DNA from 4 places in the Halomonas sp. A3H3 genome. Region 4 is predicted to be linked to each of the others. Evidence: predicted binding sites of a transcription regulator. Region 4 holds the regulator's gene; each other region holds the start of a gene.
The links. Region 4 encodes sigma-54, which starts transcription at its own class of promoters, with help from an activator protein. Its sites were predicted from a motif close to TGGCACNNNNNTTGCTNT; they were not measured.
Positions count from the first base shown of each region.

Region 1: the regulator sigma-54 is predicted to act here: its motif matches at 2,549-2,566, upstream of HALA3H3_RS15670 (circularly permuted type 2 ATP-grasp protein).
Region 2: the regulator sigma-54 is predicted to act here: its motif matches at 1,261-1,278, upstream of glnL (nitrogen regulation protein NR(II)).
Region 3: the regulator sigma-54 is predicted to act here: its motif matches at 795-812, upstream of HALA3H3_RS10405 (MSMEG_0572/Sll0783 family nitrogen starvation response protein).

Region 1 is NZ_HG423343.1:3,523,702-3,527,331, reverse strand. Features, by position in the region: gene HALA3H3_RS15675 (alpha-E domain-containing protein) at 1-976, opposite strand, end outside; gene HALA3H3_RS15670 (circularly permuted type 2 ATP-grasp protein) at 981-2,462, opposite strand; gene HALA3H3_RS15665 (transglutaminase family protein) at 2,827-3,630, shown strand, end outside.
Region 2 is NZ_HG423343.1:1,496,141-1,499,770, reverse strand. Features, by position in the region: gene glnA (glutamate--ammonia ligase) at 1-538, shown strand, start outside; gene HALA3H3_RS27740 (DUF4124 domain-containing protein) at 726-878, shown strand; gene HALA3H3_RS27295 (hypothetical protein) at 815-988, shown strand; gene glnL (nitrogen regulation protein NR(II)) at 1,347-2,405, shown strand; gene ntrC (nitrogen regulation protein NR(I)) at 2,402-3,630, shown strand, end outside.
Region 3 is NZ_HG423343.1:2,336,761-2,340,390, reverse strand. Features, by position in the region: gene HALA3H3_RS10410 (aminotransferase-like domain-containing protein) at 1-524, opposite strand, end outside; gene HALA3H3_RS10405 (MSMEG_0572/Sll0783 family nitrogen starvation response protein) at 884-1,366, shown strand; gene HALA3H3_RS10400 (Nit6803 family nitrilase) at 1,381-2,373, shown strand; gene HALA3H3_RS10395 (MSMEG_0568 family radical SAM protein) at 2,366-3,460, shown strand; gene HALA3H3_RS10390 (MSMEG_0567/Sll0786 family nitrogen starvation N-acetyltransferase) at 3,494-3,630, shown strand, end outside.
Region 4 is NZ_HG423343.1:5,106,962-5,110,591, forward strand. Features, by position in the region: gene lptB (LPS export ABC transporter ATP-binding protein) at 1-312, shown strand, start outside; gene HALA3H3_RS23235 (RNA polymerase factor sigma-54) at 442-1,854, shown strand; gene hpf (ribosome hibernation-promoting factor, HPF/YfiA family) at 1,952-2,260, shown strand; gene HALA3H3_RS23245 (PTS sugar transporter subunit IIA) at 2,265-2,735, shown strand; gene rapZ (RNase adapter RapZ) at 2,823-3,630, shown strand, end outside.

The sequences.
Region 1 (3,630 bases), 1.6 Mb from region 4:
TCTGGCTCTGACTCTGGGTTTGGGTGACGCGGGGCACGCTGTCGTCATTCACAAAGTAGGTTGCGCTAAGCGTATCGTGGATAGCGGCAAAGCCGATCTGCAGTTCGTCGATAAACAGGTGCAGCTTGCTGGGTGAGTGGGCCAGCGCTTGAATATCGGCATCCACCACATCGGCGCGCACCAGTGAAACGGTCGCTGCCGGTCGATCCTGTCTTGGCAGTAGCGTCAGCTCATGGCCCAGCGTCTCCAAGCTGCAGGCAATGGAGCGTGGCAGATTAGGATCTTGCAGCAAAAAGCGCAGCACATCCGGGCCCCGAACGCGTAAGCGTACCTGCTGACGGTACATTTGGTAGGCGGTGAGCGATTTGAGTACGCTCATCCACTGCAGGTTTTCAAACGGCAGCAGCTCTTCAGGGTTTTGCGGCAGCAGGCTGGCAGAGCGCACATCCACGATGCGAGTAGTCATATCGGCCCGCTCTAACTGACGCCCCAGCTCAATAAAGGTACGCGCAGGGCCATGGCTTAACGTGCCTTCAATCAGGCCCGTCAACGCCTGGCAGCTACGGATGACGCTTTTGAGAAAGCTATCGCGACGGCGTGGACTAACACCGTTTTCGGCATGATCGGCCACGCTCAGATAGAGCTGGTTAACCTCTTCCCAAATCTCCCGGGGCACCACATCCCGAGTGGTTCTGAGGTTCTCACGGGCACTGGCAAGCGCAGAGATAATCGAAATATCATTGTCAGTATCAGCGCATAAAAAGTGCACCACATTGCGTTCATCAAAGTCTTTATGGCGTGCGGTAAAGGCTTCCAGACTGCCGGTCATTTCGATAAGCGGTGCCCAACCTAACGGCAGGCGCCCCGGCAAATCGAGCATAAGGTGGCTATTGACACTCAGCAAACGGGCAGTGTCTTCCGCACGTTCAATATAGCGCGCCATCCAGTAGAGGTTCTCTGCAACGCGTGACAGCATGGCGTTAGGCTCCTTTCACCGCGGCCGCTGCCGCCTTGTCGTCGGTTTCTACAATCCAGGTGTCTTTACTACCGCCACCTTGAGAAGAGTTCACCACCAACGAACCTTCTATCAATGCCACGCGGGTCAGACCACCGGTGGTGACATGGATTTCTGGCCCCGAAAGAATGAAGGGGCGTAAATCCACATGGCGCGGCTGCGGTAACCCATTCGCCAGCGTAGGCGTGGTCGACAGTGCCAGGGTAGGCTGAGCCATATAGTTGCGCGGGTTCGCCTTAATCAAACGGGCAAACTCTTCGCGGGTCTCTTTGGTTGAGCGTGGGCCAATGAGCATACCGTAGCCCCCCGACTCATTGGCCGGTTTCACTACCAATTCATCCAGGTGGTCGAGGACATAGCGGCGGTCGTCCTCGAACATACACAAGTAGCTGGGCACGTTAGGGATCAGCGGCTCTTGATCGAGGTAGTAGCGAATCAACGCGGGAACAAAGGCGTAAACGACCTTATCGTCCGCCACGCCAGCCCCCGGCGCATTGGCAAGTGCTACTTTCCCCGCCCGCCAGGCGCGCATTAGGCCCGCCACCCCCAGCATGGATTCCGGGTTAAATGCTTCCGGGTCGAGAAACTCATCGTCTACACGGCGGTAAATAACATCGACCCGGCGTAGCCCTTCCACGGTGCGCATGTACACCACATCATCGTCATCAACGAGTAGATCACTTCCCTGCACCAGCTCGACGCCCATTTGCTGGGCAAGATAGGCGTGCTCAAAATAGGCAGAGTTGTAGATCCCGGGAGTCAGTACCACTACCTGGGGGTCATCACCTGGCCTTGGCGACATCTCCGCCAGCATGTCGTAAAGCTGAGCCACATAGTCATCAACGGGCAAAATCTTGCCTGAGGCGAACAACTCCGGCAGTACCCGCTTGGTGACATTGCGGTTTTCCAGCATGTAGGAGACACCGGAAGGAATGCGTAAGTTATCCTCCAGCACGTAGAGCGTCCCGTCGCCATCGCGCACCAGGTCAGAGCCACATACATGAGCCCATACGCCGTGAGGGGGGTTAATGCCAACACACTGGGGGCGGAAATTAACCGATTGTGCCAGCACCTCGGCGGGCAGTACTTTGTCCTTAATGACTTTTTGATCATGGTAAAGGTCATCGATAAATAGATTCAGCGCCTGCACGCGCTGCTTAAGGCCTGCCTCGGTTTTACGCCACTCACTGGCGGGAATGATTCGCGGCACAATATCAAAGGGCCAGGCACGGTCAATCATCGCGCCTTCAGAGTAGACGGTGAAGGTAATCCCCATGGTACGAATAGCGATCTCCGCCGCGGTTTTTCGCTCCGCTAACTCCTCGGCGCTAAACCTTGCCAACATGTTGCACAATTCACCCGCTGACTCGCGTGGCTGACCGGGAGCGGCCATCAGCTCATCGTAGTAATCACGACACGCATAGTTATTCCAATTCACTTGGCTCATGGGCGCTCTCCTGGCGCTGGGGTGGAAGCGGCAACTTCCTCAATGCTCAGTGTAGGCCTGCCGCGTGCAAAACAATCAAACAATTGAGAGCAAAATGCGTACCATCTTTTGCGATATTTCAACGTTCACTTACTTAAACGCTACTTGACAGAGAGCACGAGGAAATTAAAACGTCTTTACGCCCTATCTTGGTGCGCGCAAGAGGCATCAAGTTGGTGCATAACGCGATTTCCACTTTAGTTAAACGTCTTAGTTAAGATAGCGGCTGCAAAAAAGTAAAAGTGGAACGATACTTGCGAAACGTTCGGTTATTCCTTAACCCAACCGACCAGCCGGTTAATAACGGTTCTTTTGAGGGTGGCTCATGACCATTCGCGTTGCCTTGTATCATCGTACGACTTACCACTTTGACCGCCCGGTGCGTCTTTCGCCCCATGTTATTCGACTGCGCCCAGCGCCCCACTGCCGTACTCATATCGAAGCGTACTCGCTCAAACTCTCCGGCGATGACCACTTTTTAAACTGGCAACAGGATCCGTTCGGCAACTTCAATGCTCGCGTGGTGTTCCCTGAACCGCGCCAAGAGTTAACCATTGCCGTCGAGCTAATCGTCCCGATGACGGTGATTAACCCGTTCGATTTCTTCTTGGACGACATTGCGCAAACGATTCCCTTTGCTTACCCAGAAGCGCTGCGCCAAGAACTAAGCCCCTATCTTGAAATAACCGAATCAGGGCCACGGCTGATGGAGTGGCTCAAAGCCGTTCCCCGTGAACCGACTACCACCGTCGATTTTCTGGTCGCGCTTAATCAACGTCTGCAGAATGACATCGGTTACCTAGTGCGCCTGGAGCCCGGTGTCCAGAGCTGCGAAGAGACGCTGACACTCGCCAGCGGCTCCTGCCGCGACAGTGCCTGGCTGCTGGTGCAAATTTTCCGCCATCTGGGCCTCGCCGCTCGTTTTGTGTCCGGCTATCTCATTCAGCTCAAGTCAGATGTTAAAGCGCTGGACGGCCCGAGCGGCAGCGAGGTGGACTTCACCGACCTGCACGCCTGGACCGAAGTCTTCCTGCCCGGCGCCGGCTGGGTAGGCCTTGACCCCACCTCAGGTCTATTCGCTGGCGAAGGACACATTCCCCTCGCCGCCACTCCGACGACGGGTAGCGCC
Region 2 (3,630 bases), 3.6 Mb from region 4:
GTCTGAAATGGCGCTTTTCTACATCGGCGGCATCATCAAGCACGCCCGTGCCCTGAACGCCTTTACTAACGCTTCTACCAACTCATACAAGCGTCTGGTTCCTGGCTTTGAAGCGCCGGTCATGCTGGCCTACAGTGCCCGCAACCGTTCGGCTTCAATCCGTATTCCTTACACCGCCAGCCCGAAAGGCAAGCGTGTGGAAGCGCGCTTCCCTGATCCGACTGCCAACCCTTACCTGGCGTTCTCTGCCATGTTGATGGCGGGTATCGACGGTATCAAAAACAAGATCCACCCTGGCGATGCCATGGACAAAAACCTGTACGACCTGCCGCCAGAAGAAGGCAAGTCAGTACCGACTGTGGCGCACAGCCTGGATCAAGCACTGGAAGCCCTCGACGCTGACCGTGCGTTCTTGACCGAAGGTGGCGTGTTCACCGACGAAATGATCGATGCCTACATCGACCTCAAGATGGAAGAAGTGGAGCGTATTCGTATGACCACTCACCCCATCGAGTTTGATATGTACTACAGTTGTTAAGTACAGCTGTTAAGTACAGCTGCTAATCAGCGTTCCTCGCCTCTGGCTGTTACTATCAGCCAGGCGGTGGTAACAATGATTGCCAATAGAACCCCGCTACGGCGGGGTTTTTTTATTGCTGGGAGGCTGAGAAGCGTGCCAGAGGGGCGATGAGCAGTGTGCTGGTAGCTCTCTTGGGCGTGGGGGAGTGGGTGGCACGGCGTTCGGGCAGGCGGTGTATCGGGTGACCGATCAGCACGGCAACGTTACCTTTACCGATAACCCAAGCAGCCCTTTATGCCCTGCGACCACTTTTCCATCGCTCTGCCCCAGCAAGGCGCACAGGTGGAAGAGGGAATGACCGTGGTGGAGGTGGTTATTGCGCCACCGTTGCGCGACGACCATCAGGTACGGCTGTTGGTGAATGGCGAGATTAGCCAGAAAGCGCGCACAGCGATGTCTTCTGGTTAACGTGCCTGCCGCAAGGGGGCACGAGATCCAGGCAGAATGCTGGAGAGCAGCCAGCGTTTACAGCACCGCACGGCAGCGGTGACGATTACGGTTCCTTAAGAGCGCTTTAATAAACGCGATCAAAAAAACAGCCCTAAGTATTACCTACCAAAACCTGGGTGCACTAAAGTGGTGCATGAGCAGGAGCATTTGGCACGGCAAGTGCGCTAAAACGATTCGCGCTCTTTCGCTGCGATGCCCGCAAGCCGTGCAAATGGACATAAACGTATAGTTGGCGCGCTTTTTGCAGCTCCCTCATTGATCATCCACCTGTAGGTCTGTATCGGCGATGGAAGACGCGATTTTTCAGGACACCACCATGCATCAGCGTTTGCTTGAGCATCTCACCACAGCGGTATTGCTGCTAGACGGCGAACTGCGTGTGCGATGGATGAACCCTGCCGCTGAAGCGTTGTTAGCGGTCAGCCTTAGCCGTGTTCACGGCATCAGCCTGGATACGCTACTTGGCGGGGATGTAAGCATTGACGAAGTATTGGCCAAGGCGCGGGATGCGTTTCACCCCTATACCCAGCGTGAAGCACGCATTACCCCGTTGAATAGCGAACCGCTCACGGTGGACTACACGGTGACGCCCTTATCCGACGATGAGCTGTTACTGGAAGTAGAGCCGCGGGATCGGCTGATGCAGATCTCCCGAGAAGAGGCGCTAACCACACGCCAGGAGACCATCAAGGTGCTCGCCCGCGGGCTCGCCCATGAAGTCAAAAACCCGCTGGGTGGCATTCGCGGGGCAGCACAGCTACTAGAGCGTGATCTAGACGACCCGGCGCTGCGCGAATATACCCATATCATTGTTGAAGAGGTGGATCGGCTGCGCGACCTGGTCGACTCCATGCTCGGCCCTAACCGGATGCTTAAACACGAGCCAGTCAACATCCATAAGGTGCTGGAGCGAGTGCGGGCGCTGCTGATTGCCGAACACCCTAGTGTGACAATCAGCCGTGATTACGACCCCAGCTTGCCCGATCTTTCCGGCGATGAATCGCAAATGATTCAGGCGGTGCTCAATGTGGCGCGCAATGCGGTACAGGCCATGAGCGATGCACAAACGCCGGAGCCCACTTTAATACTACGCACCCGTGCCCGTCGCCAGTTTACGCTTGGCGCCGAACGTCACCGGCTGGTCAGTGAAGTCGCCGTGATCGATAACGGCCCCGGCATTCCCGATACGCTGCAGGAAACACTGTTTTATCCCATGGTGTCGGGACGCGCGGAAGGCAGCGGCCTTGGGCTCTCTATTGCCCAGTCGATTTTGCACCAACATCAAGGATTGATTGAATGCGATTCACGTCCTGGACACACCGAATTTCGTTTACTGATTCCCATGGTTATTAATTTCACCGGAGAAGCGTCATGACTGAGGCTGCACGTAATGATGTTGCGCGGGTGGTCATTGTCGATGATGACCGCGCTATCCGCTGGGTGCTGGAGCGCGCCTTGGCGCAACCCGACCTTGACGTTGAGTGTATCGAGCGCGCCGACGTTGCCCTGACACGTTTGTTGGAAAACCCACCCGACGTGCTGGTTACCGATATTCGTATGCCAGGTATCGACGGGCTGGATCTAATGTCCCGGGTACGCGAAGCGCATCCTGACCTGCCGGTGATCGTGATGACCGCGCACTCCGACCTGGACAGCGCCGTGGCCTCGTATCAGGGCGGGGCATTTGAATACCTGCCCAAGCCGTTCGATGTTGACGAGGCCCTGGCGCTGGTACGTCGCGCCGTGGCTCACGCCCGTGAACGCCAGCGTCCGGTGACCGTGCCGGAAGGCTTGAACGCCGAAATTATCGGTGAAGCGCCCGCCATGCAGGAGGTGTTCCGTGCCATTGGTCGCCTCTCGCACTCCCACATCACGGTGTTGATTAATGGGGAGTCGGGAACCGGCAAAGAGCGCGTTGCCCAGGCACTCCATCAGCATAGCCCTCGTGCGGGCAAGCCGTTTATTGCCCTCAATATGGCGGCGATTCCCCGTGATTTGATTGAGTCTGAGCTGTTTGGTCACGAGAAGGGGGCTTTTACCGGGGCGACCCAGCAGCGCCAGGGGCGGTTTGAGCAAGCCAACGGCGGTACGCTATTTTTAGACGAAATAGGCGATATGCCCGCTGAAACCCAAACGCGGCTACTGCGCGTGCTGGCCGATGGAGAGTTCTATCGCGTTGGCGGGCATACGCCGGTCAAAGTGGATGTGCGCATTATTGCTGCCACCCACCAAAACCTAGAAGTGTTGGTGGATGACGGCCGCTTCCGGGAGGATTTGTTCCACCGCCTGAACGTGATCCGTATTCACCTGCCCAAGCTTGCCGAGCGCCGCGAAGATATCCCTCGTTTAACGCGGCACTTTTTAGCTGAAGCGGCGAAAGAGCTGACGACCGATATCAAGGTGCTGACCAGCGAAGCGGAAGCCCACCTAACGCGTTTGCCGTGGCCCGGCAACGTGCGGCAGTTAGAAAATATCTGCCGTTGGCTCACCGTGATGGCATCAGGGCGTGAGATTCTGGTTGAAGATCTACCGCCGGAGCTGCGTTCACCCAGCGCTTCTGAAAGCAGCGCCCACGGCGATTGGCGCACGGCGTTTCGTGA
Region 3 (3,630 bases), 2.8 Mb from region 4:
ACCAGGCCGCTGTGAATACCGGGGCATATCAAGACCTGTTCCAGTGTCGTGTTGTCCAGCCGCCGATCCAGCCATTGGAGCGCAGCCACACGGTCATGATGGCTGCCACCAAAGGTTTGATAACGCAGCAGTGAGTAAAGATCACGCTGGGCCAACACCGAGATAGCGCTATCGCGTACTCGTTCAATCAACGTCGGTATCGCGGGCTCAATCATTAGGTTCATGGTCATCTCATAACCACTGCTCGGCTTCACTGACACTGCCTTACCTTTAATAAAAGTGCCCGAGCCCGGATGCGAGTCAATCAAGCCTCGCAGCTTAGCTTCGTTATAGGCACGCGCCGCCGTCGTGTAATTGATACTCAAAGCCCCCGCCAGTTCTCTCAGCGGGGGCAGTCGCTCGCGGGGCTGCAGCCGACCACTACCGATATCTTCAGCAATCAATTCAGCGACCAGACGATAAGCTGGCTGGCTGACCTCCTTGTCTAAACGTTTTCGCCAGCGTTCCAGCTCAGATGTATGCATATCTTCCCCGTCGTTAAATAAACATTGTTACCTACTCTTCTTATCGACCAAAACTTATCACTGATGGGCTAAAGATTGCACAAATAAAAAATTGATTGCATATGTACTTAATGGTGCAAAACACACTTTTATTGCACAAATAAGGTGAAAAACACAGTTTTTTTGAAACATTAGCCTTTTATTATTTTTTTAGCCTAAAAATTTGGTCAATTTTTAGGCTTAGAGCGACCTACATGATCGACAATTGATTGGATCAATAAGCATATCAATTGGCACGTCGATTGCTCCGTATTGATCGTACCGCTTGTGTAAGCACGGCGGTTAACGACTCTCCCACTCGCAATAAACGGAGCTTAGACATGCCTACAGTGACGCAACCACTCAACAAGAAAGGCGATTTTCTGGTCGACTACGAAGAGAAGGTTTTTGAAGACGTAAAAGCGAAACCAGGCGAAAAAGCCCTGGTAACTTTTCATACGGTTGCCTTTGAGGGGTCGATCGGCTTCGTGAATATGCTGCAGGCAACGCGTTTGCTGCGTAAAGGCTTTGAAACCTCCATCTTACTGTATGGCCCTGGCGTCACTTTGGGTGTCCAGCGTGGCTTCCCGACCCTGGGCGATGAAGCGTTTCCCGGCCACATGAATTTCAACAATCAGTTGACCAAGTTTATGGCCGAGGGAGGCAAGGTCTACGCCTGCCGCTTTGCTCTTCAAGCACTCTATGGTCATGGCGAACCGTCACTCATTGAGGGCATCCGCGCGATCAATCCACTGGATGTGCTTGACCTCAAGCTGCTTCACGTGCGCGACGATGCACTGATCATCGATACCTGGACTGTCTAAGGGGAGCAGCGGTCATGGCACAAGCAAACATGACAGGAACGACCATAGTGCGGGCCGCTGCCGCTCAGCTTTCTCCCGATCTTGAGAGTGTTGGCGGCACGCTGGTCAAGGTACTGGATGCAATCGACGAAGCGGCCAGCAAGGGGGCTGAGCTGATCGTGTTCCCCGAAACCTTCGTTCCCTACTATCCGTACTTTTCATTTGTCTACCCCGCCGTGGCCTGTGGCGCCGAGCACTTACGGCTGTATGAACAGGCCGTGGTGGTACCAGGCCCGATCACTGATGCTGTCGCTGAGCGCGCTCGCACCCTGAGCATCGTCGTCGTGCTTGGCGTTAATGAGCGTGATCATGGCACCCTCTACAATACTCAACTGATCTTTGATAGCGACGGGCATCTGTTGCTGAAACGCCGAAAGCTCACGCCGACCTACCACGAACGCATGATTTGGGGCCAGGGCGATGCCTCGGGCTTGAAGGTGGTGGATAGCGCCGTGGGCCGTGTTGGCGCCCTGGCCTGCTGGGAGCACTACAATCCGTTGGCACGTTATGCCCTGATGACCCAGCACGAGCAGATCCACTGTAGCCAGTTTCCTGGCTCGCTGGTCGGCCCAGTCTTTGCGGATCAAATTGAAGTAACCATCCGTCATCACGCCCTTGAAGCGGGCTGTTTCGTGGTTAACGCCACCGGCTGGCTAACCGACTCCCAAATCGAATCCATTACCCCCGACACCACGCTACAACGTGCTCTGCGTGATGGCTGTAACACCGCCATTATCTCGCCAGAAGGTAAGCACTTGGCCGAGCCGCTGCGCAAAGGAGAAGGCATCGTCATTGCCGACCTGGATTTCGCCCTGATTACCAAGCGTAAGCGAATGATGGATTCGGTGGGCCACTATGCGCGCCCTGAACTGTTGAGCTTAGCCATTAACGATATGCCCGCCCACTGCTGCCAGCCACTGGCCACTTCCGCTCAGGGCCATAATGCCCAAGGAGATGAAGATGAGTAAGCTCGCCGATCGCTCACGCTTGTTCACCGAACTTCAAACCCATGGCGTACGCCTGCAGGATGCATCACAAGAGCATGTCAGCCGACGGGGCGGCGCTGGCCCTTCTGACCATCAGGCAATAACCATCGATGGAATCACTATGATGGTGCCCGTCTATACCCAGTCGGCATGGCGTTCACCGTTTAGCGTAGTGTCAGGTGATGAAGGGCATAGGCTGACTGAAAACACGATTCCTATGGCCGATATTACCTTTGCAGATACGCCCCACTTCTACGACCTGCAAACCGCTGACGGCGTCCCCTACACGCATATCGCCACCTTGCATAGCCGCGATGTACTGGCCACGACGGTACTGCAAACATGCATCCGCTATGAGAGCAGGCGCAAAGCCTGCAAATTCTGCTCGATTGGTCAATCACTCCAAGCCGGGCGCACCATTGCGCATAAGTCCCCAGACCAACTGGCCGAGGTGGCTAAGGCCGCTGTCGAGCTCGACGGTGTCAAACATATGGTCATGACTACCGGAACGCCAGCCACGTCTGACCGAGGAGCCAGCGTCCTTTGCGAAAGTGCCAGGGCCATCAAAGCGGCCGTGGATCTTCCGCTGCAAGGGCAGTGCGAACCACCGAAGGATCCCGTTTGGTATGCCCGCATGAAGGAAGCTGGCATTGACAGCCTGGGCATGCATCTCGAAGTGGTCACACCTTCGCTAAGAAAAACGCTAATGCCAGGCAAGGCAGAGGTTGGCATCGAAGAGTATATGCAGGCGTTTCGCGATGCTGTTGACGTCTTTGGCCGCGGGCAAGTCAGCACTTATATTCTTGCCGGGCTCGGGGATACCCGCGAGGTCATTCTGGAAACCTGCCAACACCTAATCGAAATCGGCGTTTATCCCTTTGTAGTGCCGTTCGTGCCGATTAACGGCACGCCATTAGAAGATCATAAGCCGCCCAGCGCCGACTTTATGGAGTCGATCCTGGCGCCGTTGGGCAGACGTCTCAAGCTCGCAGCGTTGCGCTCTAGCGATATCAAAGCGGGCTGCGGGCGTTGCGGTGCCTGTTCAACGTTGTCTGAGTACGAGCGCTAACAGCACGCGAAACGCTTAATAGAGGAGTGCCCGATGATGTCAACATCCGACGCCTATTCGGCCTATTCCAACTACCGGATCAAGTGGGCGAGCCTGCCTTGGGAAACCGATGAAGCAATGGCATTGCGGCGGCGCGTTTTCTGCGATGAGCAGGCAATATTTGATCAGGA
Region 4 (3,630 bases):
TCGGGCGGCGAGCGCAGGCGTGTAGAAATAGCCCGCTCGCTAGCCACAGAGCCCGCTTTTATTCTGCTCGATGAGCCTTTTGCGGGCGTTGACCCCATCTCGGTAGGTGAGATTAAAACCATCATTCGTGCACTGAAACAGCGCCATATCGGCGTGCTGATCACCGATCACAACGTGCGTGAAACACTAGACATTTGCGATATCGCCTATATCGTCGGCGATGGGCAAATCATCGCCAGTGGCTCGCCCGCCTCGATTCTCACCAACCAAAAAGTAAGGGATGTGTATTTGGGCGCCGATTTTCGCCTGTAATGTTTTTGCCTTAATCACCCCTAAATAGCGCTTTAAAACAACTTTACGACCAATGGCATGCTTATTGCACTTGCGCCAAGCACTCACTCGCACTAGGGTGGAGCATTCTGATTAACGAGTGGTTCTCAGATGGTCATGAAAGCTTCTCTCCAACTGCGTATCGGCACACAGCTGACCATGACGCCCCAGTTGCAGCAGGCCATTGCGCTGCTGCAACTCTCTACGCTGGATCTTCGTCAAGAAATTCAGCAGGCCCTCGATGCCAATCCCATGCTGGAGCAGGAAGATGAATTTAGTGAACAGGCTGTCAGCGAGCCTAAGGAAGAAGAGTGGTCAGAGAGCATCCCTACTGAGCTCTCGGTAGATAGCGACTGGTCAGATACCTATCAAGATATGGGAAGCCAGGGGGGCAGCAGCGAAGGCCCCGACTTTGAGCGCCAGGCAGCCGGGCAGAGCCTTCATGGCCACCTGCTGTGGCAACTCGCCATGACCGATTTTAGCGCTCGCGAGCAGCTTGTCGCGGAAAGCTTAATCGACGCGCTAGACGCCAACGGCTACCTGACCCAGCCGCTCAACGACATCCGTGAAGGGCTTCGTGCCCAGGGCATTGACGGGCTAAGCCAGCGCGAAGTGGAAACCATTCTACTCAAGCTCCAGCAGTTTGAGCCGACCGGCATATTTGCCCGTGACTTGCGTGAGTGCTTGATGCTGCAGCTCGCAGCTCTCCCCGATGATACGCCACTGCTGGTTCCCGCCCGCCGCTTGGTGCGGCAGTTTCTCGAAGCGCTTGGCAAAGACGATATGCGTCTGCTGAAACGCCGTCTAGGGCTCGACGACGAACAGCTGGCCGATGTCATCCTGCTTATTCGCAGCCTAGACCCACGCCCAGGCAGCGCCTACGGCGACACCGATGACAGCTATGTCACCCCCGATCTAGTCGTCCGCCACGATAATGAAGGCTGGCATTTAGAGCTCAACCCCGAGGCCCTGCCACGGCTGCGCATTCAGCCCGACTACGCCAGCTTGATTAAGCGTGCGGATAAAAGCGATGACAACCAGTTTCTCAAAGAGCACTTGCAGGAAGCGCGCTGGTTGATCAAGAGCCTCTCTAGCCGAAACGATACGCTGCTGCGTGTTGGTCGCGAAATCATTACCCGCCAGATTGGCTTTTTAGAGCACGGCGAAGAAGCCATGAAACCACTGATACTGGCCGACATTGCCGAAGCCGTGGAGATGCACGAGTCGACTATTTCACGGGTAACGACGCAAAAATATATCCATACACCCCGTGGTGTGTTTGAACTCAAATACTTTTTCTCAAGCCAGGTGAGCGGTCAAGATGGCGACAGCCACTCCAGCACCGCCATCCGTGCACGACTCAAGAAACTGATTCAAGAGGAGCCGCCCGGCAAGCCGCTTTCAGACAGCCGCTTAGTGACGCTATTAGGCGAAGGAGGGATTCAAGTGGCGCGTCGTACGGTGGCGAAATACCGTGAAGCCATGGGCATTCCCTCTTCCAGTGAACGGCGTCGTTTGCGCTAACTTCGTTAACGTTTCAGGGAAACTCTCGACAAGGGCTTTGCAACGCGGCAAAAAGGGTTACAATCGAAGTACAGTCCGATGGATAAGGAGCACGTCAATGCAAGTAAATATCACTGGTCATCACGTAGAACTGACTGACGCCTTGCGTGACTATGTCAACGAAAAGCTTGAGCGTGTAGAGCGCCATTACGACAATATAACTACGGTGCAAGTCACCTTATCAGTGGAGAAAGAGCGCCAGCAGGCCGCCTGTACGCTGCACGCCGCAGGTGCTGACTTACATGCGGAAGCCCTAGACAGTGATATGTACGCCGCTATCGACGCACTAGCGGACAAAATCGACCGTCAACTCGTTAAACACAAGGAAAAAGCACAAGCTCGCGCCCAAGGCGCCGGTGTGCGTTAATTCAATGACGTTGGAAACCATACTCCCCCCGGAACGCGTTCTGTTCGACGTCCCCGGGGGCAGCAAAAAAAGGGTGCTGGAGTTTTACAGCACCTTTATCGCCCAAAATATCCCCAGCCTGGACAGCCAAGAAGTGTTTAGCCGTTTAATCGGCCGCGAGCGCTTAGGTAGTACGGGTATTGGTAACGGCGTGGCTATTCCTCATGCGCGTAGCCCCCACTGCAACGCCCCTATCGCTGGATTTTTGAAACTGGCTGAAGCGATCGATTTTGACGCTATCGACGGCGACCCGGTAGATCTGGTGTTTGTCCTGTTGGTACCCGAAGAGGCAGATGACACGCATCTCTCACTGCTGGGTCAGGTAGCGACCATCATGAATGATGCGGACACGCGCCAGCAACTGCGTAAAGCAGCCAGCCAGCGCGAACTGCTTGAGCTGATTACCGCCAAAATTCGCGAGCAATCAGCGGCCTAAGGGTCTGAAACCCTGTTCAGGGCAGATCACAGCAGGTTATCCGCTCACCACCCTCAACGCAGCTTGATCAAAGCAAAGAGAGACTCTATGCAACTGGTGATCATTAGCGGCCGCTCCGGGTCAGGTAAATCTATCGCCTTGCAAGCGCTGGAAGATCTTGGCTACTACGCGATTGATAACCTCCCAGCTATGTTGCTGGGGTCGTTGGTGGATGAACTGCGTGACCAGGGCGACCGAGCACATTTAGCGGTGAGTATTGATGCCCGCAATTTGCCGGGAGCTCTGGAGCGCCTGCCCTCTTTATTAGACGAGTTGCGCCAGCGTAAAATCGACTTTCAAGTTATTTACCTGACCACCGATGCGCGCATACTGCTTGAGCGTTACTCAGCAACGCGTCGCCGTCATCCGCTGACCCGCGATAGCGAAATGACGCTGGAAGAGGCGATCAATAAAGAAGAGACGACGCTAGAGGATATTCGCGATCTGGCCGACCTATTGATCGATACATCACGATTATCGGTGCACGATTTACGCCGTCGCATTACCGACCAAGTAGCCCATCAGCGGCGCGACAAGCTGACGCTAACGCTGGAATCGTTTGGGTATAAACGCGGCGTACCGTTAGACGCCGACCTGGTCTTCGATGTGCGCTGCCTGCCAAATCCGTACTGGGATCCAACGCTGCGCCAATTCACTGGCCGCGACGCGGAAATCGTGGCTTTTTTGAACAGCTATCCGATTGTTGATGCCATGAGCGACGACATCTTGGCCTGGCTAGAGCGTTGGCTACCCGCTTACCAGAATAGCCAACGTAGCTACATGACTATCGCGATTGGCTGTACTGGTGGCCAGCACCGCTCGGTCTATATGGCCGAGAAGTTAGCGGAAAAATTGA